One region of the Brevibacterium sp. 91QC2O2 genome, then DNA from elsewhere that is predicted to be linked to it. Evidence: predicted binding sites of a transcription regulator. Region 1 holds the regulator's gene; the other holds the start of a gene.
The links. The regulator HrcA, encoded in region 1, represses chaperone genes, less so after heat shock. The targets are predictions, from matches to a motif close to TTNGCACTCGNNNNNNNCGAGTGCNAA.
Positions count from the first base shown of each region.

Region 2: groL (chaperonin GroEL) is a predicted target of HrcA. The motif match lies at 5,540-5,566, and genes of this name have one in related genera.

Region 1 covers NZ_JANIJY010000001.1:318,208-326,875, forward strand. The annotation lists gene ybeY (rRNA maturation RNase YbeY) at 1-253, opposite strand, end outside; gene NQ036_RS01545 (PhoH family protein) at 250-1,221, opposite strand; gene NQ036_RS01550 (16S rRNA (uracil(1498)-N(3))-methyltransferase) at 1,359-2,108, opposite strand; gene dnaJ (molecular chaperone DnaJ) at 2,118-3,251, opposite strand; gene hrcA (heat-inducible transcriptional repressor HrcA) at 3,300-4,310, opposite strand; gene NQ036_RS01565 (DUF3097 domain-containing protein) at 4,473-5,390, shown strand; gene NQ036_RS01570 (DUF4870 domain-containing protein) at 5,534-6,103, shown strand; gene hemW (radical SAM family heme chaperone HemW) at 6,201-7,424, opposite strand; gene lepA (translation elongation factor 4) at 7,426-8,668, opposite strand, start outside.
Region 2 covers NZ_JANIJY010000021.1:13,772-28,443, reverse strand. The annotation lists gene NQ036_RS12630 (PspA/IM30 family protein) at 1-508, shown strand, start outside; gene NQ036_RS12625 (hypothetical protein) at 505-789, shown strand; gene htpX (zinc metalloprotease HtpX) at 876-1,787, shown strand; gene NQ036_RS12615 (hypothetical protein) at 1,847-2,428, shown strand; gene NQ036_RS12610 (RNA-binding S4 domain-containing protein) at 2,488-2,700, opposite strand; gene NQ036_RS12605 (hypothetical protein) at 2,778-3,596, opposite strand; gene groL (chaperonin GroEL) at 3,771-5,396, opposite strand; gene NQ036_RS12595 (cold-shock protein) at 5,697-5,900, opposite strand; gene NQ036_RS12590 (LytR C-terminal domain-containing protein) at 6,066-6,689, opposite strand; gene NQ036_RS12585 (DUF3263 domain-containing protein) at 6,694-6,993, opposite strand; gene NQ036_RS15860 (DUF222 domain-containing protein) at 7,264-9,162, opposite strand; gene NQ036_RS12580 (aldehyde dehydrogenase family protein) at 9,497-10,972, opposite strand; gene NQ036_RS12575 (uracil-DNA glycosylase) at 11,166-11,849, shown strand; gene NQ036_RS12570 (threonine/serine exporter family protein) at 11,889-13,490, opposite strand; gene NQ036_RS12565 (amidohydrolase) at 13,487-14,672, opposite strand, start outside.

The DNA of each region.
Region 1 (8,668 bases):
CGATATCGCCCAGCACTCCCTCGCCCTGTTCGCCGGGCCGCAGCTCGTCCATCGGGAACGACATCACATCGGTGGTGCCGGGCAGATCCATCCAGCGCATGTGCAGATCGGCCATCGCCGCATCGCCGATGAAGGTCACCGAGACGTCCACCAGCGGATTGATCCGCATCTGCGCCAGCACATGCGTGCACAGCCGGTGGACCTCGTCGAGGTCAACCGCGGAATCGGTCTCATTGGCCAGCTCGATGCTCATCGGCTTCTTCTCCCCTTGTTGCGCGGATGGTTCTCCCCCGGCGTGTGCGCCAGCGTCCAGTGGTCGTAGGCGTCCACGATCGCCGTCACCAGGCGGTGGCGCACGACGTCCTTGCTGGTCAGTTCCATGAAGGCGATGTCATCGACGCCGGAGAGGATGTCGCCGGCCGCGCGCAGCCCAGAGCGGGTGCCGCCCGGCAGGTCGACCTGCGAGGTGTCGCCCGTGATCACCATCGTCGAATTGAGGCCCAGCCGGGTCAGGAACATCTTCATCTGTTCGAAGGTGGTGTTCTGTGCCTCATCGAGGATGATGAAGGCGTCGTTGAGGGTGCGCCCTCGCATATAGGCCAGGGGCGCCACTTCGATGACCCCGGTGTCCAACAGCGTCTTGATGTGGTCGGGATCGATCATATCGTGCAGTGCATCGTAGAGCGGCCGCACATAGGGGTCGATCTTCTCGTCCAGGGAACCGGGCAGGAAGCCCAGGTGCTCCCCCGCCTCGACGGCCGGCCTGGTCAGGATGATCCGCGCCACCTCACGGTGCTGCAGAGCGGTGACGGCCATGGCCATGGCCAGATATGTCTTCCCGGTACCGGCCGGGCCGGTGCCGAAGGTGATCGTGTGGTTCCGGATCGCATTGACGTACTGGTGCTGGCCGAAGGTCTTGGGCCTGATCGACGTGCCCCGGTGGGACAGGATGTTCGCCCCCAGGACGTCGGCGCCTGCCGCGGGCTCGCCCCATAGGCGTTCCACGGTCTCCGGATCGTTCGGCTGGCCCGCCGCCGCGAGTTTGCGCATTTCACCCAGGACGCGGACCGCTGCGTCGACATTCGCCTGCGATCCGGTGACGGTCACGTCATGGCCACGGACATGGAACCGGGTGTCGCCGGCCAGGGCCTCGAGGCGACGCAGTCCCGCATCTGCTGGACCGAACATCGCGACGGGGTCGACCTGGGCTCCGATGCTCATGCGCACCGTGACGGCCTCGGCCGGAGTCTCCGTGGTGCTGGGGGTCGTGTCTGCTGACTGAGTGTGCAGGGGGTTGTCCTTCCTGATGAGCCCGCCGGATTCCGCGCCCAGTCTACCGGTCCCGGCCACGCCCGGAATCATGCCCAACGGCCCAGGGCGACCTGGGCGATGCCGAGTGCGACGGGTCCTGCGGTCGAGGCCCGCAGAATCGTCGTGCCCAGCAGCGCCGGCCGGGCTCCGGCCGCCTGCAGCGCGGCGAGCTCGGCATCGGAGATCCCGCCCTCGGGTCCGACGACGAAGACGATCCTCTCCAGGTCCTCGGGCAACTGTGCCAATACCCGCGGCAGGTGCTCCTGCGCTGTTTCGTGCAGCACGATGCAGGCATCGCCGGGCCCCAGCTTGCCGGCCAGCGAGGTGCCACGGACCAAGTCGTGCAGAACGGGGACCCTGGACCGGCGGGCCTGCAGGGTGGCCGCCCGGAGAGTGTTGAGCCACTTCGCATGGGACTTCGCGGCCTTCTTCGCCGGCCAGTCGACGATCGAGCGCTGGGCCGCCCACGGCACGACCTCGTCGACGCCGACCTCGCAGGCGGCCTCGATCCCGGCCAGATCGCGGTCGCCCTTGGCCAGGGCCTGGACCAGGACCAGTGCGGGGCGCGGGGCGGGCTCCTGCACACAGGTGCGAACCCGCAGGCTCAGTGCCTCCGGGCTCGCGGTCTCGATGACTCCGCTCAACCGCAGACCGGCGCCGTCGATGATGTCCACCTCAGCGCCGGGGCCGAGTTTGCGCACGCGCACGGCATGGCCGGCCACTTCCGGGCCGAAACCCAGCAGATCGCCGACGGCGCCCGGCTGGGCGAAGGTCGACAGGAAAACGGGAGCTGTCATGTGCGCGCCTCAGCGTCCGGCGAACTTGTCGCGCAGGCGGGAGAAGGGGCCCTTGGCGTGCTTCTCGGCACTGGCATCGACCAGGCCGGAGGCATCGTGCTCGCCGCGCATTCCGGCGAGGCGCTCGAGCAGCTCCCGCTGTTCCTCGGTGACCTTCTGCGGAGTCTGCACCAGAATCGTCAGGACCAGATCGCCGCGGCTGTTACGGCGCAGCCGGGTTGCGCCCAGGCCGGCCAGCCGGGTCTGCGTGCCCGATTGGGTGCCGGCCTCGATGTCGACCTCGCGCGGCCCGTCGAAGGTGTCCACCGTGACGCTTGTGCCCAGGGCCGCTGCCGTCATCGGCACCCGCAGGGTAGCGCGCAGATTATCGCCATCACGGCTGAACACGGGGTCCTCGGCGACGGCGACCTCCAGGTGCAGATCCGCCGCGGGGCCGCCCCATGGCCCGACCTCGCCCTGCCCGGTCAACAGGATCCGGGTGCCCTCGCGGACTCCACCGGGGATCTTGACGCTGAGCGTGCGCTCGGTGCGCACACGGCCCTCGCCATGGCAGGAATTGCACGGATCGGGGATCACGGTGCCGAAACCCTGGCAGTTCGAGCACGGCTGGTTCGTCACCATATTGCCCAGCAGGGTGCGGGTCGTCTGGCGCACGGAGCCCTGCCCGTGGCACAGCGAGCAGGTGTCGTAGTCGGTACCGGGGCGGCAGCCGGAGCCGTCGCAGGTCTCGCACCGGGCCGCGGTCGAAATCGACAGTTCCTCGGTCCCCCCGAACACCGCGGTGCGCAGGTCGATCTGCAGGTCGACCAGGGCGTCCTGACCGCGCTGCGCGCGCGGGATCGGGCCACGGCCGGCTCCTGCTCCCCCACCGAAGAAGGTCTCGAAGATATCGCCGAAGCCCCCGAAGCCGGCGCCGCCGAAACCACCGGCCGCCTGGCCGTACTCGCCACCGCCGTTATCGTAGTTGCTGCGCTTGACCGGATCGGAGAGCACCTCGTAGGCCACGGAGACCTGTTTGAACTCCTCTTCGTGTCCGGGGTTGACGTCCGGGTGGAGCTTGCGCGCCAACTTCCGGTAGGCCTTCTTGATCTCCTCGGGCGCCGCGTCGCGCGCCACGCCCAAGGTCTCATAGTGATCGCTCACGTGTTTCCTTCGTCTTGAGTCGTATCGGATGCTTGTCTCCGCGCCCGCCTAGTCGGACAGGATCACGGATACGTACTTGGCGACCGCGCGCACCGCGGCCATCGTGGTCGGGTAATCCATTCTGGTGGGGCCGAGCACCGCCAGCCTGGCCCCGGCTTCCGGCCCCCCATAGGGACTGGCGATCACGGAGGTCGAGGAGAAGGACTCCAGGTCGTTCTCATGACCGATCCGCACCGCCACGGGTTCGGAATCCTGGGCCATCGAGGACAGCAGCCGCAGGAGCACGACCTGCTCCTCGAAGGCGTCGAGCAGCGGGGCGATCTGCGAGAAGAACTCGCCGCCGGCGCGCGCCAGGTTGGCGGTGCCCGCCATCAACAGACGGTCCTGCCTGCCGAGTCGGGCCAGGTCCTTGAGCACCTCGGCGAGCCGGGCGCCGGCCGCTGCGTGCTCGGCGGGCACCTGGAGGTCGTCCAGGGCTGTGTCGATCCGGGCCAGCCGGACCCCGCGCAGCGCCCGATTGACACCATCGCGCAGAGCCGTGGGATCCACCGGCACCACGTCATCGCCCAAGTCGACCACGCGCTGTTCGACCTGGCCGGAATCCGTGATGAGGACCGCCAGCAGGCGGCCCGGAGTCAATTCGACCAGTTCGACGTGGCGCACCCGGGTCTGCGAGGCCGTCGGGTACTGGACGAGCGCGACCTGGTGGGTCAGCCCCGAGAGCAGCCGAACGGTGCGCTCGAGCATATCGTCGATGTCGACCGGTGCCTGGAGAACCCGGGAGATGGCACGGCGTTCGGCCGTCGACAGGGGCTTGACGTCGTCGAGTCTGTCGACGAACACGCGGTAGCCCTTATCGGTGGGAATCCGGCCGGCCGAGGTGTGGGGCTGGGCGATCAGACCGTCCTGTTCGAGCGCTGCCATGTCATTGCGAATAGTGGCCGGGGACACCCTCAACCCGTGCCGGTCCACCAGCGCCTTCGAGCCCACCGGTTCATTGGTCGCCACGTAGTCCTCGATGATCGCCCGCAATACCCGATTCCTGCGGTCGTCGTTCACGGCCCCTCCTCAACTGACACGGTGTCGGCGGCTGCGTCCCCCACATTGGCACTCGAACACCCGGAGTGCCAATTCTACGCCGCGGACCCTGCGGGCCAAAATATCGTCGCTCACATCGGGTGGCTCCCACACCCGAACGGGGAACCGAGCTAGATTGGTGGGGTGACATTCACCGATCCCTATGGCCGCGATGTGCTCTCCGGAGGCCGCAGCGCCCACCGCAGGCCGAGTTCCCAAAAGGTGCCCGCCGACCCCGGCCTGGTCGTCGAGGAGGTCGCCACCGGTTTCGTCGGCGCGATACTGCAGGTGCAGAAAGCCCCCGGGGGCTTCTCCGTGGTGCTCGAGGACCGCATGGGCACGCGGCGCGCCTTCGAACTGGGCGCAGGCTTCTGGATCGACGGCCGTCCGGTCGAATTAACCCGGCCCAAGCACAGGGGACCCGAATACAGGATCGGTGCCGATGGCGCACCGGGAGCGCGCCGGACCCAGGCGGGGCCCCCTCCGGGGCGGACCGCCTCCGGGTCGATCGCAGTACCCGAGAGCCCCGCCCGTGTGGCCAGGCCCAGCCGGATCTGGGTCGAGGGAAAGCACGATGCCGAACTGGTGGAGAAGATCTGGGGCGAGGACCTGCGCTATGAGGGCGTGGTCGTCGAACCCCTGGGCGGCCTCGACGTGCTCGCCGAGCGGCTCGCCGAGTTCCGGCCCGATGCGCAGCACCGGGTCGGAGTGCTGGCCGACCACGTGGTCAGCGGCTCGAAGGAGTCCAGAATCGCCGCCGAGGTCATGTCCCACCGCGCCTACTCCGGCAGCGTCCACATCATCGGTCACCCGTTCATCGACATCTGGGCCGCCGTCAAACCCGCGGTGGTCGGCATCCGGGCCTGGCCCGAGGTCCCCAGGGGCGAGGACTGGAAACTGGGCACCCTGGCCCGGATCGGCTGGCCCCACGCCGACCACCGCGATACGGCCAGGGCCTGGGCGAGGATCCTGCGCAGTGTGAGCACCATGGGAGATGTCGATCCCGCGCTGTCCGGCCGGGTCGAGGAACTCATCGACTTCGTCACAGTCGGGCACTCCTGAACACGCGCCCCGACCTTGGAAAAGGCTTTGAATAGCACTCGTAGCGCCGGATTTGCCAAACCCCATGTGGTACCCGGCGTGGTGCGCCGGGTAGGGTGTGCTCAGTACGACACCGTCCCGCAGCCGATTCGAGGAGGAAGACCATGAGTCAGGACCCCCACAACGAACAGCCCGAGCAGAACGCTCTCGGACAGAACTACGGACAGGGATACGGGCAGAACCCGGATTACGCCCAGAATCCGCAACAGAACTACGGCCAGCCGGGCTATGGACAGCCCGGCGCCCAGTCCTACTACCAGCCGGGCCAGCAGCCCTTCACCGGCCCGCAGGCCTCGACCCAGTTGCCCGAGGGCGTCTACGGCGAGGGCTCCGAGGCCTTCTGGCGGGCCAGCCCGAACGATCGCACCACAAGCCTGTGGGTTGGGATCGGACAATTGTTGACCGGCTGGATCGTGCCCCTCATCCTCTTCCTTGTAAAGAAAGATGAGTCAGCATTCGTCAGGGAACACAGCAGGCAGGCGCTGAATTTCGGGATCACCATTGTCATTGCCAATGCTGCAATCTCCATCATCACAGTGGTCACATTCGGCATCGGTGGGATTCTCTACTTCGCAACAGCAATCGTGCAGATCGTCTTCGGCATTCTGCAGGCTGTTGCCGCCAACAAGGGCCAGGGATACCGTTACCCCATGACCATCCAGTTCATCAAGTGAACGCACCGCGAGTGTGAGCCGCACCTGCGCAACCGAGGGCCCCGGAGTAATCACTCCGGGGCCCTCGGTGTTCTGTGCCGGGGCCGCCGCATGGCGTTCAGATCAGCAGATCGCTCAATTCCCTGACCATGTAGTCGGCCATCAGGCGCCCGGAGACAGTGGGCGCGAACCAGATCGGATCGTCCTCCAACAGACCCATCCGCTCGAACCGGTTCAGGTACGCCGTGGCCCCATCCGGCAGCGAATCGCGCCGCAGGCCATGTTCGATCCGCGCTGCCAGCATGATCCGCTCGACTTCCCGGGTGTCCGGTCCGAGGACTTCCCGGCCCACTGCCGGGGACTGGCCCGCTGCCAGCCGGGCCGCCCAGGCACGCGGATGCTTCGCGTTCCAGAATCGGGTGCCGCCCACATGCGAATGGGCGCCGGCGCCGAACCCCCACCAGTCGCCCTCCTGCCAATAGGCGAGGTTGTGCCTGCAGCGGGTATCCGGGCCAGTAGAAAAATTGCTGACCTCGTACCAGTGCAGTCCAGCGGCCGCGAACAGCGCGTCCGCCAGTTCGTACTTATCGGCCAGATCGTCCTCATCGGGCATCGGGAGTTCTCCACGGCGCACCTGCGACCCCATCTTGGTGCCGGGCTCCACGATCAGCGAGTACGCCGAAATATGGTCGGGCTCGTTGGCCAGGGCGACTTCCACAGAGCGCCGCCAGTCTTCCAGTGACTCCCCCGGGGTGCCGTAGATCAGGTCGAGGCTGACCTGCAGGCCGGCGGCCTTGATCCACTGCACGACCTCGGGAATGCGCCGCGGATCGTGGGTCCGATCCAGGGTCTCCAGCACGTGCGGCACCGCCGATTGCATGCCCAGGGAGATCCGGGTGAAACCCGCGGCGGCCAGGGTGTCGATGTACGCAGGTGTCAGGGTGTCGGGGTTGGCCTCGGTGGTGACCTCGGCCCCGGCGGCCAGGGGCCAGCGCTCCTGCAGGTCCTGCAGCACGCCGGCCAGCACCTCGGCCGCCAGCAGGGTGGGCGTGCCGCCGCCGAAGAACACGGTGTCCAGGGGCCGCCTCGCCACCCCCGCCCGGTTGAGCACTCCTGCGGCAAGGTCCATTTCCGCGGCGATCCCCGCCCGGAAGTCCTCCCGGTTCGCACCGGGGCCCAGATCCGTCGAGGTATAGGTGTTGAAATCGCAGTACCCGCAGCGCACGCGGCAGTAGGGCACGTGGACGTAGGCGCTCCAGGTCCGTTGTGCACTGCCCTGTGCCACGCCGGCGGGCAGAGCGCCCGTGAGCGGCGGGATGTCGCCGATGGGCTGGGCCGGCACCCTACTTGTCCTTGCCCTTGCCGTCCTTGGAGCCGCCGCCATCGGAGGACAGGGCTGCGATGAAGGCCTCCTGCGGGACCTCGACGGAACCCACCATCTTCATCCGCTTCTTGCCCGCCTTCTGCTTCTCCAACAGCTTGCGCTTACGGCTGATATCGCCGCCGTAGCACTTCGAGAGCACGTCCTTGCGCATAGCCCTGATGGTCTCGCGCGCGATGATGCGCGAGCCGATGGCCGCCTGGATCGGCACTTCGAACTGCTGGCGCGGGATCAGGCCGCGCAGCTTCCCGGCCATCTCCACCCCGTAGGCATAGGCCTTGTCCTTGTGCACGATCGCGGAGAACGCGTCCACTGCGTCCCCGTGCAGCAGGATGTCGACCTTCACCAGGTCCGCTGCGGCCTGGCCGTCGTCGTTGTAGTCCAGCGAGGCGTAGCCCTTGGTCCGGGATTTGAGCTGGTCGAAGAAGTCGAAGACGATTTCGGCCAGCGGCATCCGGTAGCGCAATTCGACACGGTCCTCGGACAGGTAGTCCATCCCCTGCATCTGTCCGCGCTTGGACTGACACAGCTCCATCACGGCGCCCACGAACTCGCTGGGGGTCAGGATCGTGGCCTTGACCATGGGTTCGCGGACCTCTTTGATCTTGCCGTCGGGATACTCGCTGGGGTTCGTGACCTCGCGGGCACTGCCGTCCTCCAGCGTCACCTGATAGACCACGGATGGGGCCGTGGCGATGAGGTCGAGGCCGAATTCCCGCTCCAGCCGCTCCCGGATGATCTCCAGGTGCAGCAGGCCCAGGAAACCACAGCGGAAGCCGAAGCCCAGGGCGGCCGAGGTCTCCGGTTCGTAGACCAGGGCGGCATCGTTGAGCTTGAGCTTGTCAAGGGCATCGCGCAGGTCCGGATAGTCCGAACCGTCGATCGGGAACAACCCGGAGAACACCATCGGTTTGGGATCCCGGTAGCCGCCGAGGGCCTCTTCTGCGGGCTTGCGCGCATTCGTCACGGTATCGCCCACGCGGGACTGGCGGACGTCCTTGACGCCGGTGATGAGGTAACCGACCTCGCCCACGCCCAGTCCATCCGAGGGGTGAGGCTCCGGGGTCGAGGCGCCGATCTCCAGCAGTTCGTGGGTGGCGCCGGTGGAGAGCATTTCGATCTTCTCGCGCGGGGCCAACTTGCCATCGACCACGCGGACGTAGGTGACGACCCCGCGGTAGGTGTCGTAGACGGAGTCGAAGATC
Region 2 (14,672 bases), on a different contig from region 1:
CCTGACCCGCAAGTCGGGACTGGATTCTCAGATCGCGGATCTGGGGGCCCAGCACGAACAGCTGGTGGGCGAAGAGCAGAAGCTGTCGCTGGCCTCCCAGCGCCTGCAGGCCAAGGTCGATTCCTTCCGGACGAAGAAGGAGACCATCAAGGCCAACTACACCGCGGCCCAGGCGCAGACGCAGATCGGGGAGGCCTTCTCCGGTATCTCCGAGGAATTCGGCGATGTGGGCATGGCGATCCAGCGCGCCGAGGACAAGACACAGCAGCTGCAGGCCAGGGCCGGCGCCGTGGACGAACTCATCGCCTCCGGCGTGCTCGACGATTCGGTCGGCGGCGCGCCGCGCGATGACATCGAATCCCAGCTCGAGGCCATGTCCTCGGCCTCGGATGTGGAGACCGAGCTCGCCCGGATGCGCGAATCCCTGCCCGGCGGGGGCTCTGCCGGCCAGGGACAGCTGACCGACGAGGCCGCACAGGATGCACCGGCGCAGGGGGATGCGAAATGATCGTGCGCATCATGGGCGAAGGACAGTTCGACGTTGCGGAAGTCGAACAGGCCGCCCTGCAGAACTATGACGACCGGGTCGAGGCCGCAGTCGACTCCGGAGACGAACAGGCCGTGACGGACACCCTGCACGCCCTGCGCACCTTCATTCTGGAGCACGCCAAGCCGGTCCCCGATGACTACCTGGGGCCCTCCGACATCGTCATCCCGTTCCCGGACGCCACCCTGGAGCAGATCCGCGAGCTCCTCACGGGTGAGGGCTTCATCCCCAACATCGTCTGAGTCGGGGCCGGCCGCCCAGCGGGTTCGTCCCGCCGGGCCGTCGGCACCCCATTTCGCACCACCTCGCAGCACAGGGAGCAACCACCATGGCCGCCAATCGTTTCGTCAAGGACCGCGGACTGAGCTTCCGCATGGGGCTGAGCCTGTTCCTCAACGGACTCATCTACGTCATCCTCATCCTGGCGATCTGGGCGATCCTGGGACGCAGCACCGGTGGGGTGATCATCGCCGTGCTCATCAGCGGCGGCGCCTTCTTCTTCCAGTGGTATCTCTCCGACTCCATCGCGATGCGCTCCATGGGCGCCCACGAGGTCAGCCAGCAGCAGGCACCTGAACTCCATCTCATGGTCGATCGCCTGTGCCAACTGGCCGATATGCCCAAGCCCCGGGTGGCGTACTCCGACTCGCCCGTCGCCAACGCCTTCGCCACGGGCCGCAGCCCCAACCACTCGGTCGTCTGTGTGACCCGTGGGCTGCTGGAGACCCTGGAACCGGCCGAGGTCGAGGCCGTGCTGTCCCACGAACTGTCCCATGTGGCCCACCGCGATGTCACGGTGATGACCGTCGCCGGAGTCACCGGCGTGGTCGCAGGACTGATGATGCGCGCCTGGATGTTCTCACCATCGCGCGGCGGCGATCGCAACAACAACGCCGCCATCGTCATGTTGGCGATGACCGTCGTCGGAGCGGTCGTCTACGCGCTGTCCTTCTTCCTCATCCGCGTGCTCTCACGCTACCGCGAGCTCGCAGCCGATCGGGCCGGTGCCCTGTTGACCGGGCAGCCGTCCACCCTGGCCTCGGCCCTGGTCAAGATCACCGGGGAAATGGGGCGGGTGCCCCAGCAGGATCTACGTGATGTCTCCGCGGCGAACCACCTGGCCTTCGCACCGGCCATCAACGGTTCCTCGGTCAAGCAGCTGTTCTCCACCCACCCCACCCTGCAGCAGCGGCTCGATCAGCTGCAGCGGATCGCCGGCCAGCTCTCGCAGCGCGGCTGAGCCGACCGCCCGCGCACCGACACCGACCACACGAGACGTAGGAAAAGAGAGACCTCCCCATGGGATTCTTCGACGCACTGCTGGGCCGATCCAAGCCCAAGCAGTCGAACCTCGACGACCTCTTCGCTCTGCCACCGGCGGCGCTGACCCTGCAGGCCGCCACCGACTTCTCCCCGACCGGCTTCGCCGGGGTGGCGTTCCGCCAAGTGGAGGGAGGCGCCTTCGCCCAGGTCGAAGCAGAGAGTCGGGCACTGATCGAATCCGACCCGACCGCGGCCGTCCACCAGGTCAACGACGGTTACGGTTTCACGTGGCAGGTCGTGTCCTCCTCGGAGATCGACGTGCCAGGACTGGTGACCAATATGCACGCGGTCAATTCCAGCCTCGAGGCCCAGGGATTCGGACCCATGCTGCTGTGCTCCACCCTGTACTTCCGGTCTTCTGCCGGGGTCAACGCCGCACTGGTCTACCTGTACAAGCGCGGTACCTTCTACCCCTTCGTCCAGGTGGGACCGAACCGGCGCGATACGGCAGTGGAGTTCAACATCCGTTCGGCCATCGGCGCCGATCTGCGATTCGAGGACGATCTGTCCAAGTGGTCACCGGTGTGGGACGCTCCGGGACTGACCGACTCACTATAAGGTTCCCGATCTCCGTCACAACGGGGCCCGGTGCGTCCTCTGCGGCGCCCGGGCCGGTGTCAGGCGCGGGCCACGGTGAAGGACTCCCCCATGAGTTCCACAGTGGCGCCCGGGTGAATCGTCGCACCCCGGCGGGTCTCCGTGCGACCATCTACGCTGACCTGCCCATCGGCGATGAGCTGTTTGGCCATGGCCCCGTCCTCGACAATGCCGGAGAGTTTCAGGAGCTGGCCCAGGCGGATACTGTCATCGCGGATCTCTACGGTTTCCATGGTCCTCCAGTCTAGTCCGCCGCCGGCACAACAAGTCCAAAGGGGCCGGGGCGAAGATCCCAGACCGGGCAGAGGGGCTAGAACAAGTCTCCGAAGTCCATATCCCCACCGAAGTCCCCACCGCCGAGGTCTCCGCCCATATCGGCTCCGCCGGTGATGTCCTGACCGAAGTCACCGTCGGCCATCATCTCCTGCTGGTCCCAGCCCATCGGGCCGAAGGCGTGTCCCATACCGCCCATGAGCATCGCGCCCATCAGTACCCCTGGCAGCATGCCCGAACCGGCATAGCCGTTGAAGTAGCCGCGGTTGTACTGGGCGTAGGCGGGGCCCGCCTCCCAGTAGGCGCGCCGGGAATAGCCATCCGCCCCCGGTACCTTGCGCACGGCGGGTTCGGCGCCCACTGCCAGGCGTTCGGCATCGGCCGCGCATACCGGCACGGGACGCAACCGCCCACCCGCCGGAGCCCAGTCGACGTCTTCGACGCTTGGGCCGTGCTGGGGGTTGAAGAAACAGGGTGGGCGACGCACTGGCAGTGGCCTGCCCTCGACCCTGGCGCGCACGCAGCTGGCGGCGTAGCGGCCGTCCTCCAGCGCCTGCGTCACATGCGCGATGTCCTCGGGCCGTTGTACCGCCTCCAGAGTGTTCTTGGCGGTGTCGTAGGCTTCCAGAGCCCGCTTGTAGTCCTGCCTGCCACCTTCGTCCAGTTGGACGCCCGCGGTGACGATGTCAAGATCTGCGACTAGTTCGCCGAACTGGGTGACATCCTCTTCAGCGGTCCGCCTGACCATGTCGAGTTCTTCGGCCTGCTGGGCCACCCGGCGCTGCTTCTCCTTGTGCGACGACCAGAAGAACCCCACGCCGATGATGGCGAGGATGAGGAGAAAGACAAACCCCATGGATACTACTCCCGATACAAGCTGATTGATCCGACGCCTTCAATTATGGAGTGGGAGTCTGTGCGCGCACTGAAACCCTGCTGTCCCCGGACCGGGTAGAGCCCTGGAAGACAACCGGCGGCGCACCCTGTGATCGGGGTGCGCCGCCGGTTGTCGGTACTGGGTGGATCGGACTCAGAAGTCCATGCCGCCCATGCCGCCTGTCGGATCCGCGGCGGGGGCCGCGGGTTCCGGCTTATCGGCCACGACGGCCTCGGTCGTCAGGAACAGGCCTGCGATCGATGCCGCGTTCTCCAGCGCGGAACGGGTGACCTTGACCGGGTCGTTGATGCCGGCTCCCAGCAGATCCACGTACTCGCCGGTCGCGGCGTTGAGGCCGTGTCCGATGGGCAGCGTGCGGACCTTTTCGGCCACGACGCCGGGCTCCAGGCCCGCATTCGTCGCGATCTGCTTGAGCGGGGCCTCAATGGCGACCTTGACGATCGCAGCACCGGTGGCCTCGTCGCCGGTCAGTTCGAGCGTGTCGAACGCCGAGGCGCCCGCCTGGATCAGGGCAACGCCGCCGCCGGCGACGATGCCCTCTTCCACAGCCGCCTTCGCATTGCGCACCGCGTCCTCGATGCGGTGCTTGCGCTCGTTGAGCTCGACCTCGGTGGCGGCACCGGCCTTGATGACGGCCACGCCGCCGGCCAGCTTGGCCAGGCGCTCCTGGAGCTTCTCACGGTCGTAGTCGGAGTCGGTGTTCTCGATCTCCGCACGGATCTGGGCCACGCGGCCCGCGATCTCCTCGGAGTCGCCGGCACCTTCGACGATCGTCGTCTCGTCCTTCGTGATGACGACCTTGCGGGCGGTGCCCAGCAGATCCACGGTGGCGTTCTCGAGCTTCAGGCCCACCTCTTCGGCGATGACCTGGCCACCGGTGAGGATGGCGATATCGGCCAGCTGCGCCTTGCGGCGGTCACCGAAGCCCGGTGCCTTGACGGCCACGGACTTGAAGGTGCCACGGATCTTGTTGACCACCAGAACCGCCAGGGCTTCGCCCTCGACGTCTTCGGCGATGATCAGCAGCGGCTTGCCCGACTGCTGGACCTTCTCCAGGACGGGCAGCAGGTCCTTCACATTGCTGATCTTCGAGTTGGCGATCAGGATGTAGGGATCCTCCAGAACGGTCTCCTGGCGTTCCGTATCGGTGACGAAGTAACCGGAGATGTAGCCCTTGTCGAAGCGCATGCCCTCGGTGAGCTCCAGCTCCAGGCCGAAGGTGTTCGACTCCTCGACGGTGACGACGCCTTCCTTGCCGACCTTGTCGATCGCCTCGGCGATCAGCTCACCGATCGCCGGATCGCCGGCGGAGATGCCCGCGGTGGCTGCGATCTGTTCCTTGGTCTCGATTTCCTTGGCGGAGTCGAGCAGGGTCGCGGTCACGGCCGCGACAGCCTTCTCGATGCCCCGGCGCAGGCCGACCGGATCGGCTCCGGCTGCGACGTTGCGCAGGCCCTCGCGGACCAGCGCCTGGGCCAGGACGGTGGCGGTCGTGGTGCCGTCACCTGCGACGTCGTCGGTCTTCTTGGCGACTTCCTTGACGAGTTCCGCGCCGATCTTCTCGTACGGATCCTCGAGCTCGATCTCCTTGGCGATGGACACACCATCGTTGGTGATGGTCGGTGCGCCCCACTTCTTTTCCAGCACGACGTTGCGGCCGCGCGGTCCGAGCGTGACCTTGACTGCGTCAGCCAAGGTGTTCAGACCGGTTTCGAGGCCACGACGCGCTTCTTCGTCGAATGCAATGAGCTTTGCCATGGTGGCTAGCGTCCTCCCTGTACGGGGTGGATTGTTGAACCCTCATCGCCGGCGCCCGCGACGGCCGACTACTGAATGCCTGTTTCCCTTCCACAGACACCCGCAGCCACTACCCACGATGATGGCTTTCACCACCTATAGATTTAGCACTCTCACCGGGAGAGTGCAAAATCCTGGCCGCGGAACGCGCTCGATTTCGCCGCGGGATGAAAGCGTGAATGACCAGTGGGGCGGAACATCCCCAGGATGTTCCGCCCCACACGGTTCAGCGGGACCGAAAGTCCGGTGATCGACCGTCGATCACAGCGGCGTGACGTTCTCCGCCTGCGGACCCTTGCTGCCCTCACCGATCTCGAACTCAACGGCCTGGCCCTCGGCAAGCGACCGGTATCCGTCCATCTGGATCTGGGTGTGGTGGACGAAAACGTCGTCGTCAGCGCCGTTGACGGTGATGAAACCGTAGCCCTTTTCGGCGTTGAACCACTTGACTGTGCCTTGCGTCATGATGACTCCATTATTGCTCTGATACAAGCCGCACGGTCAGGATCGGCCGCACGACGGTGTCCACCATAGTTCACCCGTAGGGCCATTACCCGTCGGTGGCGGCTTTTATGACAAAGCTGCAATGAGACTGCCGGATTGTTGCGAAATCGTGTGGGAGCCGCCCTGTCACTCAGCCAGATCGGTACAGAGAAGAACTGCCAGATCAGTGCTGAAACGGGTCGACTGTTTGGTCTCCGTGGCGCCGATCTCCTCGGCCAGGGTCTGCGCGGCCTCCTCGTTCGAGGACTCCTTGTAGTACACGGTTGTGCTCTTCGACGCCGAGGACTGGTTGCCCGTCGAGGTGACCGTCCACCCCCGGTTCTCCAGGGTCGACTTGAGCTTGGCGGCAGCCCCGGTCTTGCCCGAGGCATTGAACACCCCGACCTCGATATCCGACTTGTCGACGTCCGAGTCCCCGGTCGCCGTGGGTTCGGACGACTCACCGGAGGTCGGCGCGCTCGATGCCGATCCCCCCTGTGACTTCTCGTCCTTACCGTCGCCGTCCTTGCCGTCATCGCCCTGGGTCGCATCGGCGGCGGCGCCCTGTTCCGCGACCGTCTCCGGATCACCGGCGGAGCGCTTGATGATGTTGATCGTCCCGCCGACCAGCAGGAGGGCGACGATGGCCAGGACGGTCACCAGGGTGATCGCCGCGCCCTGGCTCAGGGGGCCTGCGGGGCGGCGGTGCGCACCCTTCTTCGACACCGGTTGCAGGTTGTCGAACTCGTCCTCGGGATACTGATGCGTCATGTTCCTACTTTGCGATTCGGTGGGCGGCACGGCCGTGCTGTCGGGTGTCACGGATCCGGCGCAGCCGTTTGATCAGAATGGGATCTGCGATGTAGGCGCGGGGGTCGTCGAGCAGTGCGCCCAGGGCTTGGAAGTAGTCGGCCGCACCCAGGTCGAAACTTTCCCGGATGGCCCTGTCCTTAGCTCCGGAGTACACGGGCCACTGCGCTTCGAACTCGAGCACCGCGGCTTCGAAGTCCGTCAGCCCACTGCACGCTGCCGCGCCGTGGGTGCTCTCGGCTTGAGTGTTCTCGGCTTCGACCATCACACCTTCCTCCTTCGTCCCCGATAGTTTAACCGGCCCGAGGCTGCCCGCCCCTCAACCACACGGTTCTGGGAATGTCCATCAGCCAACGATCAGGGAAAGTACCCACAGCCAGGGGAAGGTTGGAGAAGAAGTCGGGGTAACCTGCACTAGTCGTGAAATCACTAGTCATGAAATAAAGAGACCACGGAGCTGACGGGCAACCCCTGTGCTGTCTATTCCAGGTTGATTTCTGCGAGCTGCCCGTTTGAGACAGCCTGCTTACCCAGTTCAGAAGGGTGGGACGTCGGTGTTGTCCGTGTCCTTGTCTGAGGCAGTGTAGGACCCGTGAGTGCCCCACGGCGTGCCAGAACCCGGTGCCCCGGACGAACCAGGCAAGCCCAGTGAATCCGATGCTCCCGACGGATCGGGTGGATCGGGTGGATCTGCTGCTGCATTCCAGTCAGGTGGGGAGAAATCCGCAGGCACCCACACCGGCGGTAGACCCTCCGCATTCCGTGCGGCACTGATATCGGTCAGGGCAGCCGTGAACCGGGAATGGAATAGGGGTCGCTGTTCGATATCTATATGCCGGGGTGGAATCCACGCCGGCAAACCACCAATCAACTCGGCCCTCCACCCATGCTGGTCATGCCACGTATGGTGGAACCGGCACGCCAACGTCAGGTTCGCCACCGTCGTGGGTCCACCAGTGGACCAGGGGATCATATGGTGGGCATCACACCACCCCACCGGCATATCACACCCCGGGAACGTACACCCCCGATCACGAGCAGCAATCAACTCAACCTGCCGCCGCGTAGCAAACCGACTAGCACTCCGAACCGTGACTTCCCGGGCACCCGGCTGGTTGGCCTGGAAATACACGAGCGCGCACGGAGACAGTGACTCCAGATCTTTGATCTGGATGGGACCGGCAGTGGACTCCACCTCCGCCTTCCCCTGCGCATACTCTTCAGCAGTCGCCGTAACCACCAGAGCCATCCCCGCACCCTGCGGACCCGAACCCGCAGCCCGATCAATCAAGGTCGCGAACATGTCATGCCGCCTGGCCCCATCGGGCCGCTCCCGATACCCAAACGGATGATCCGCCCGCGTCGTGGGCCGGCCATCAACCGTCACCGCGCTAGCCGGCAGGTCACAGCCGGGTTCATCGAGCCCAGCCCCGGGTTCAGCTCCGCCACCGGGCACCCCCGCGCCCTCTCCCCAAACCGTGTCGGCAAGAACCGCATCCAGTCCACCGACCTCAGTAACCGTGCCCGCACCCGCTCCCGTCGCGTCCTCCACCGGCGCTCCGGGTTCCTGCCGATTCGTCAAGAGCCCATGCAATTTCCCACCCGTCACCGGATCCAATAGACCCGTCAGATTCCACGCACCATTCCTCCGCGGAGTCACGGTCACGTGATACTCATCAACCAACGGTGGAACCTCGGCGAAGCGTCCATCGGGATCCAGGTAGGCTCGAATCCGCGTACCCAGGACACGAATCTGGTCCACATCAACACTCGGCACCGTGTCCACGAGTAGTCTCTCGGCCGTGGCGTGGTGGACGTGCCGGACCTGGCGGGGGATTTTCTCGATCTCCCGGATTACCGCCTGCGCCTGATCCACCGACACACCCCCGTCCGCCAGGGCGAGGGCAACATGGGGGTAGGCCGGTTCCAGGCGGGCACCCGTTAGAGACCGGCCGGCACCGATCGCGCGTGCGAACCGCACCCGCCGCCTCGCGGTCGCCCCATCAATCCTCAATAGGCGAGTCAACAGGGCAGGAAGAGTCTTCGCACCATAATCAACAGTGGGCACCTCGTGTTCGGCCCGCGCCAGAACAGCAGCCTCGGTCGAGGTGGTCACGCGGGTGAGGTGTTCGATTCCCTTGAGCACCAGGAGCAGGTCGGAAGCGTCAAGGCTGGGATCCGTGCCCACACCGGCACCCAGACCAGTGAGGGCCTCAGCCGCAACAGCGAGTTCCGGAGCGATCTCCTGTAGACGCTCCCAATCTTCAGAAGTCAAAAAGGGGTCAGCCGGACGGGCGAACACCCCGGTACCATCGACCGAGTCCTGTTCCTGAGCCGGACCACCTCCCGACAGGCCCTGACGGTTTCCGGACGAGCCTACGGGTTCATCCGGATCGGGGGAGCCAGCGCGTGGGAGGGTGGAATCGATGGTCATGTTCTCTCCCCTCCTCCTGTACCGGACCCGGGTCCGGACGTTGCTGTCATAAGCCGCACTGAGTATTCAGCGCACGCGTGTTGTGACTGTGTCGGGGAAGACGAGCCGTAAAACCTGACGGGACTTTGCTGTCCGATTCGGGTTTCCTGACCTACCTCAAGTGTAGCGCGAGTCACTCATGAAGGGAAGGGTTTATTCGAAACTGGTTTCCGATGTTTGTTGAGTAGCGCTCGTCTGTTTCGGTGGTAGCAGATGCGCTGGGTGGCATCAGGAACGAAAGAGCCCCGCCGCTACCAGCTGTTGCCAGTAACGACGGGGCTCGAACTCCCTACGCTCAGTCCCGGGGTGCGATGTGGACGTTGATCTGCTTGATCTGTGTGAAGCCCTCCAACATGCCCTCCAGGGATGCCTCGCGGCCGAAGCCCGAGGTCTTCATCCCGCCGTAGGACTGACCGACGATCTGCGGGCCACCCTGGTTGACCTGCACCCAGCCGGACTCGATCGCATCCGCCACACGCAGGGCGCGGTCCACATCGTGGGTGAACACATAGGCCGCCAAGCCGTAATCGGAGTCGTTGGCCATCGCCACGACCTCCTCCTCCGTGGAGAAGGGGATGACCGACAGGACCGGGCCGAAGATCTCCTCGCGGCTGGTCTGCCAGTCGTTCTTGGCCTTGGAGAAGATGACCGGCGCATGGTAGAAGCCGGGTTCGCCGACCTCCATGTCGGCCTCGCCATCATAGGCGATGTCGACGCCGGGCATCGACTTGCCGATCTCGATGTAGTTCGTGATCTGGTCGAACTGCTTCTGGTTGATCACGCAGCCGATGTCCGTGGACTCCTCCCGCGGATCGCCGACCTTCATCTGCGCGACCTCGGCGACCAGCTTGGCCAGGAAGTCATCGTAGATGTCCTCGTGCAGGAACAGCCGCGAGCCCATGGTGCAGGACTGTCCCTGGCGGGCGAAGCGGGTGGACAACAGCACCTGGGACAGCGTGTAGTCGTCGTTCGAATCGGGGAACACGATATTCGGGCTCTTGCCGCCGAGCTCCATCGAGGAGTGCGCCAGCCGGGCGCCGGCGACTTCCGCCACGTGCTTGCCCACGCGGGTCGAACCGGTGAACGAGACCTTGTCGACGTCCGGGTGGGTGGTCAGGGCCTCGCCGATCACGGAGCCCTTGCCCGTGACGACGTTGAGCACGCCGGCGGGGAAGATGTCGCCGATGATCCTGGCCATCTTGAGGATCGTCAGAGGTGCGTCCTCGGCGCATTTGAGGACGAGCGTATTGCCCGCCGCCAGGGCGGCCGGGGTCTTGAAGGCCGCGATCATCAGCGGCGAATTCCACGGCAGGATGCCCGCGACGACGCCCAGGGGCACCCGGCGGGTGAAGTGCAGCTGGTCCGGCGCCGTGGGCAGCACATCGCCCTTGACCTCGCCCGCGACACCTCCCATATAGCGGAACAGGTCGACCAGGATGGTGGTCTCCGGGCGCGCCTGGGTGCGCAGTGCGTTGCCGGTGTCGACCGAGGTCAGCTGTGCCAGCTCCTCGGCGTGCGCCTCGAGCGCGTCGGCGGCGCGCACCAACAGCTTCTGGCGTTCCTTGAAATGCAGGGCGGACCAGGCGGGGAATGCCGCCCTGGCCGCTTTGACCGCCCGGTCCGCGTCGGCATCCTTGCCTTCGGGGACCGTCGCGATGACGACGGTGCGATCGATCGGGGTGATGACATCGGCCCGGGTGCCGTCGACCGCGTCGACCCATTCGCCGCCGATGTACATCTGCCAGTCCTGCTTGACCGGGAAGTCGGCCATGACTCGTCTCCTCTCAGCGGGCGCCCGTGCGCCCGGATGTTCTGTGAGCGGGCCCGTCCGGACCCGGCGGGGCCGGGGATGGGACCCACCTCTCAGACTAGCCGGATCACAGTGGCCCGCGCCACGCCGCGGGCCCGTCCACGACACGGCACCGGCGCACACGGCCTGTGCACACGGCCAGTAGGCTGGGCGTATGGACGATGCCCCCTTGGACAACATCATGGCCCCCGATTGGGCCCGTGCACTGGCCCCGGTCGCCGAGCGGATCCATGCGATGGGCGACTTCCTGCGCGCCGAGAACGCCGCCGGCCGGGGCTATCTGCCGGCGGGAGCGAACGTGTTCCGCGCCTTCCGCGCTCCTCTGGCGGACGTCCGCGTGCTCATCGTCGGGCAGGACCCCTATCCGACCCCGGGCCATCCGATAGGCCTGTCCTTCGCGGTCGATCCACACGTCAGGCCGATCCCCCGGTCGCTGAACAACATCTACCGGGAGCTGAACGACGATCTGGGTATCGCCCCGGCCGCACACGGCGATCTGTCCGCCTGGAGCGAGCAGGGCGTCATGCTGCTCAACAGGTGCCTGACCGTGCGCCCCGGTAAGCCCGCGTCTCATCGGGGCCGTGGCTGGGAGGCGATCACCGATGCGGCGATCGCCGCGCTGGTGGAGCGCGGGGGCCCACTCGTGGCGATCCTGTGGGGACGCGATGCACAGTCCCTGGCCCCGCAGCTACCGGGCGTCCCGACCATCACCTCGCCCCATCCCTCGCCGCTGTCGGCCTCCCGCGGGTTCTTCGGCTCTCGGCCCTTCAGCCGGGCGAACGGACTGCTGGAGCAGCAGGGCAGCGCGCCGATCGACTGGCGGGTGGACAGGGGCTGAGGCCCGTGCCGGACGCCGCTGCGGGCCCGCATGCGCCGTTCAGGCCGAGGTGGCCGGTTCCGCTGCCTGCTGCCGGTATTCGGTGATCCGCTTGCGCAGATGACTCTGCAGCGGTGCGCAGATGAAGCCGCCGAGCACGGCGCCCACCGCCAGTGCCGCATTCGTGGCGACTGCCAGGAACAGCGCCGACAACCCCGAGGCGACCGTGACCGAATCGCTGCCGACCATGTTGTAGGCGGCAGAGAAGATCGACAGGCCGGCCAGCAGCGGGTAGAGCGCGGGGATCAGGTAGACGATCGAAGCGGTGCGCCTCCAGATCGCCACGGGATAGGCCAACACACCGACGACCAGCGAGCTGATGAACGAGTTCGCCACGCCGGTGATGCCCAGGCCGCCCAGACCCCAATTGCACAGGAATCCGACCATGCCGATGGCCGCGGCGGGCAGGATCACCCGCTTGGAGGCCTGCATGCCCACCGCTCCGGCTGCCGCGACGACCCCCGAGGCCGCCAAAGAGGCCAGCACCGTGCCCAGCCCCGTGAGCGCACTCGAGTCGATGAGCACGTCGATATCGCGCAGGTTCATGGCAGCGGCCAGGGACAGCCCTGCGGCGATCCCCGAGACGATTCCCGCGAAGGTCATGAACACGCCCACGAACTTGCCCGCAGCGGTCAGCGGGAAACTCGTCAGGGCGTCCTCGACGGCCGCCAGCAGGCTCTGAGTGGGCAGCAGCAGGACGATGCCCGCCGCCACCAGATACTGCGGGCTGGAGACCAGACCGAAGTTCCAGGCGACCGTCGCGACCAGGGTCGCCAACAGGGACTGCCCCGCGGTGATGAAGAAGCCGGGCACACCGGTCCGGCCCAACAGCTTGCCCACCCCGTCGAACACGATGGCCATGATGAAGCCCAGGGTCATCGAGATCGGTCCGCCACCCACCAGGATGGTGAACGCCCCGACCAGGGCCGCCCAGGCACCGGTGATGAACCATTCCGGATACGGCCGCGGCTGCCGCCGGATGGCATCGAGGCGGGAGCGCGCCGTATCGAAGTCGACCTTGCCATCGACGATATCGGCGATCAGGGCGTGTAGGGAGGAGATCTTCGCATAGTGCAGGGACTCGTCGCGGGTCACCCGCACAACGGTCAGCAGTCGGCCCTCCGGGTCCGCGTAGTGGACCGTCAGCGCCCCCGAGGTCAGGTCGATCTCGACATTGGGCAGGCCCAGCGCGGTGCACACCGCGATGACCGCGATCTCCACGTCCTTGGAGCCCGCACCCGCGCGCAACAGCATCCGGCCGGTGTCGACGGCGAAGTCCAGGATCATCCTGGCCTCGTCCTCGTTCTTCGCCTGTGGCTGCACCGGAGCCTGATAGGCGGTCCCCTTGAGCCGGGCCACCAGCGGGATCGGCTGGGTGGTGGGGTCCGGATCGGTGACGATCCGGTCCACCGCCCGGCGGGCTATCCGCTCGGCGGCACGGCGTTTGCCACCGGCGGTCTGCGGGGCAGCATGGGCCTGGGCCGAGCCGCGCAGCAGCTGCTGAACGCGCTTCCTGCTGCGCGCCCGCTCTGCCCTGGCCTGACGCTCTGCTTCCCGCTCGGCCGCCGTCTCACCGGCTTCTGACTGCGGCCGGTCGGTCACGGCACGTTCACGAGGGTGGGACCGTAGGGATCTGCGACATCGGCGGCGCCGGTGGCGTCGTTGTGCGTGTAGACCTGCCGGCCGTCGATGAAGACCCGTTCGACGCGCGAGAGCACGTCCAGCGGATCGCCCGACCAGACGACGACATCGGCATCGGTGTCAGGTGCCAGGGAACCCAGTCGGCCCTCCAGGCCGAACATCAGCGCCGGGTTGATGGTCAGCGCCTGCAGCGCCGTGTCGCGTGGCAGTCCCTCCTTGACCGCCAGGGACGCCTCGTGGATGAGGAAGTTGATGGGGATCACCGGGTGGTCGGTGGTCAGCGCGATCCGCACGCCGGCGGCCGCGAGCGCGGCCGGCGTCGACAGCGTCCGATTGCGCAGTTCGACCTTCGACCGGCTGGTCATCAGCGGCCCCACGATGCAGTCGACGCCCTCGGCGGCCAGGAAGTCGGCGATCCGGTGGCCCTCCGTGGCATGGTTGATCACGACCCGGTAGCCGAATTCCTTGGACAGCCGGATGGCGGTGGCGATGTCGTCGGCACGGTGGCAGTGCTGGTCCCAGGCGAGTTCGCCGTCGAGTACCTGGACCAGCGTTTCCTTGCCCAGGTCCCGGGTGAAGGGCTTGCCCTCGGCCTCTGCGTACTCCTTTGCGGCCCTGTAGTCCTGAGCGGCGGTGAACGCCCTGCGCAGTTCGCGCGCCACGCCCGTGCGCTTCGAGGGTTCCTTACCCTGGTTGCCGAAGAAGCGCTTGGGGTTCTCCCCCAGCGCCGACTTCACCGACAGGTCCTGGCTGATGAGCATCTCGTCGACGATCCGGCCCCAGACCTTGACCGCCGCGGAGCGCCCTCCGATCGGATTGGCCGAACCCGGCTTGATCAGAGCTGCGGTCACCCCGCCGCGCAGGGCGTCCTTGAAGCCGATGTCATCGGGGTTGATCCCATCGAGCGCGCGCAGTCCGGAACCGTCCGGGGTCATCGATTCGTTGGTGTCGTCACCGGCGTCGGGCACTCCGTCCTCGTCGATGCCGATGTGCCCGTGGGCCTCGAACAGGCCGGGCGTCACGTACTTGCCGGTGGCGTCGATCGTCTGAGTGCCCTCCGGTGCGCTCAGGGTACCGACCGGGCCGTAAGCGGCGATGCGGCCGTCGACGAGCAGCACATCGCCGGTTGCCAGCGCCTCGACA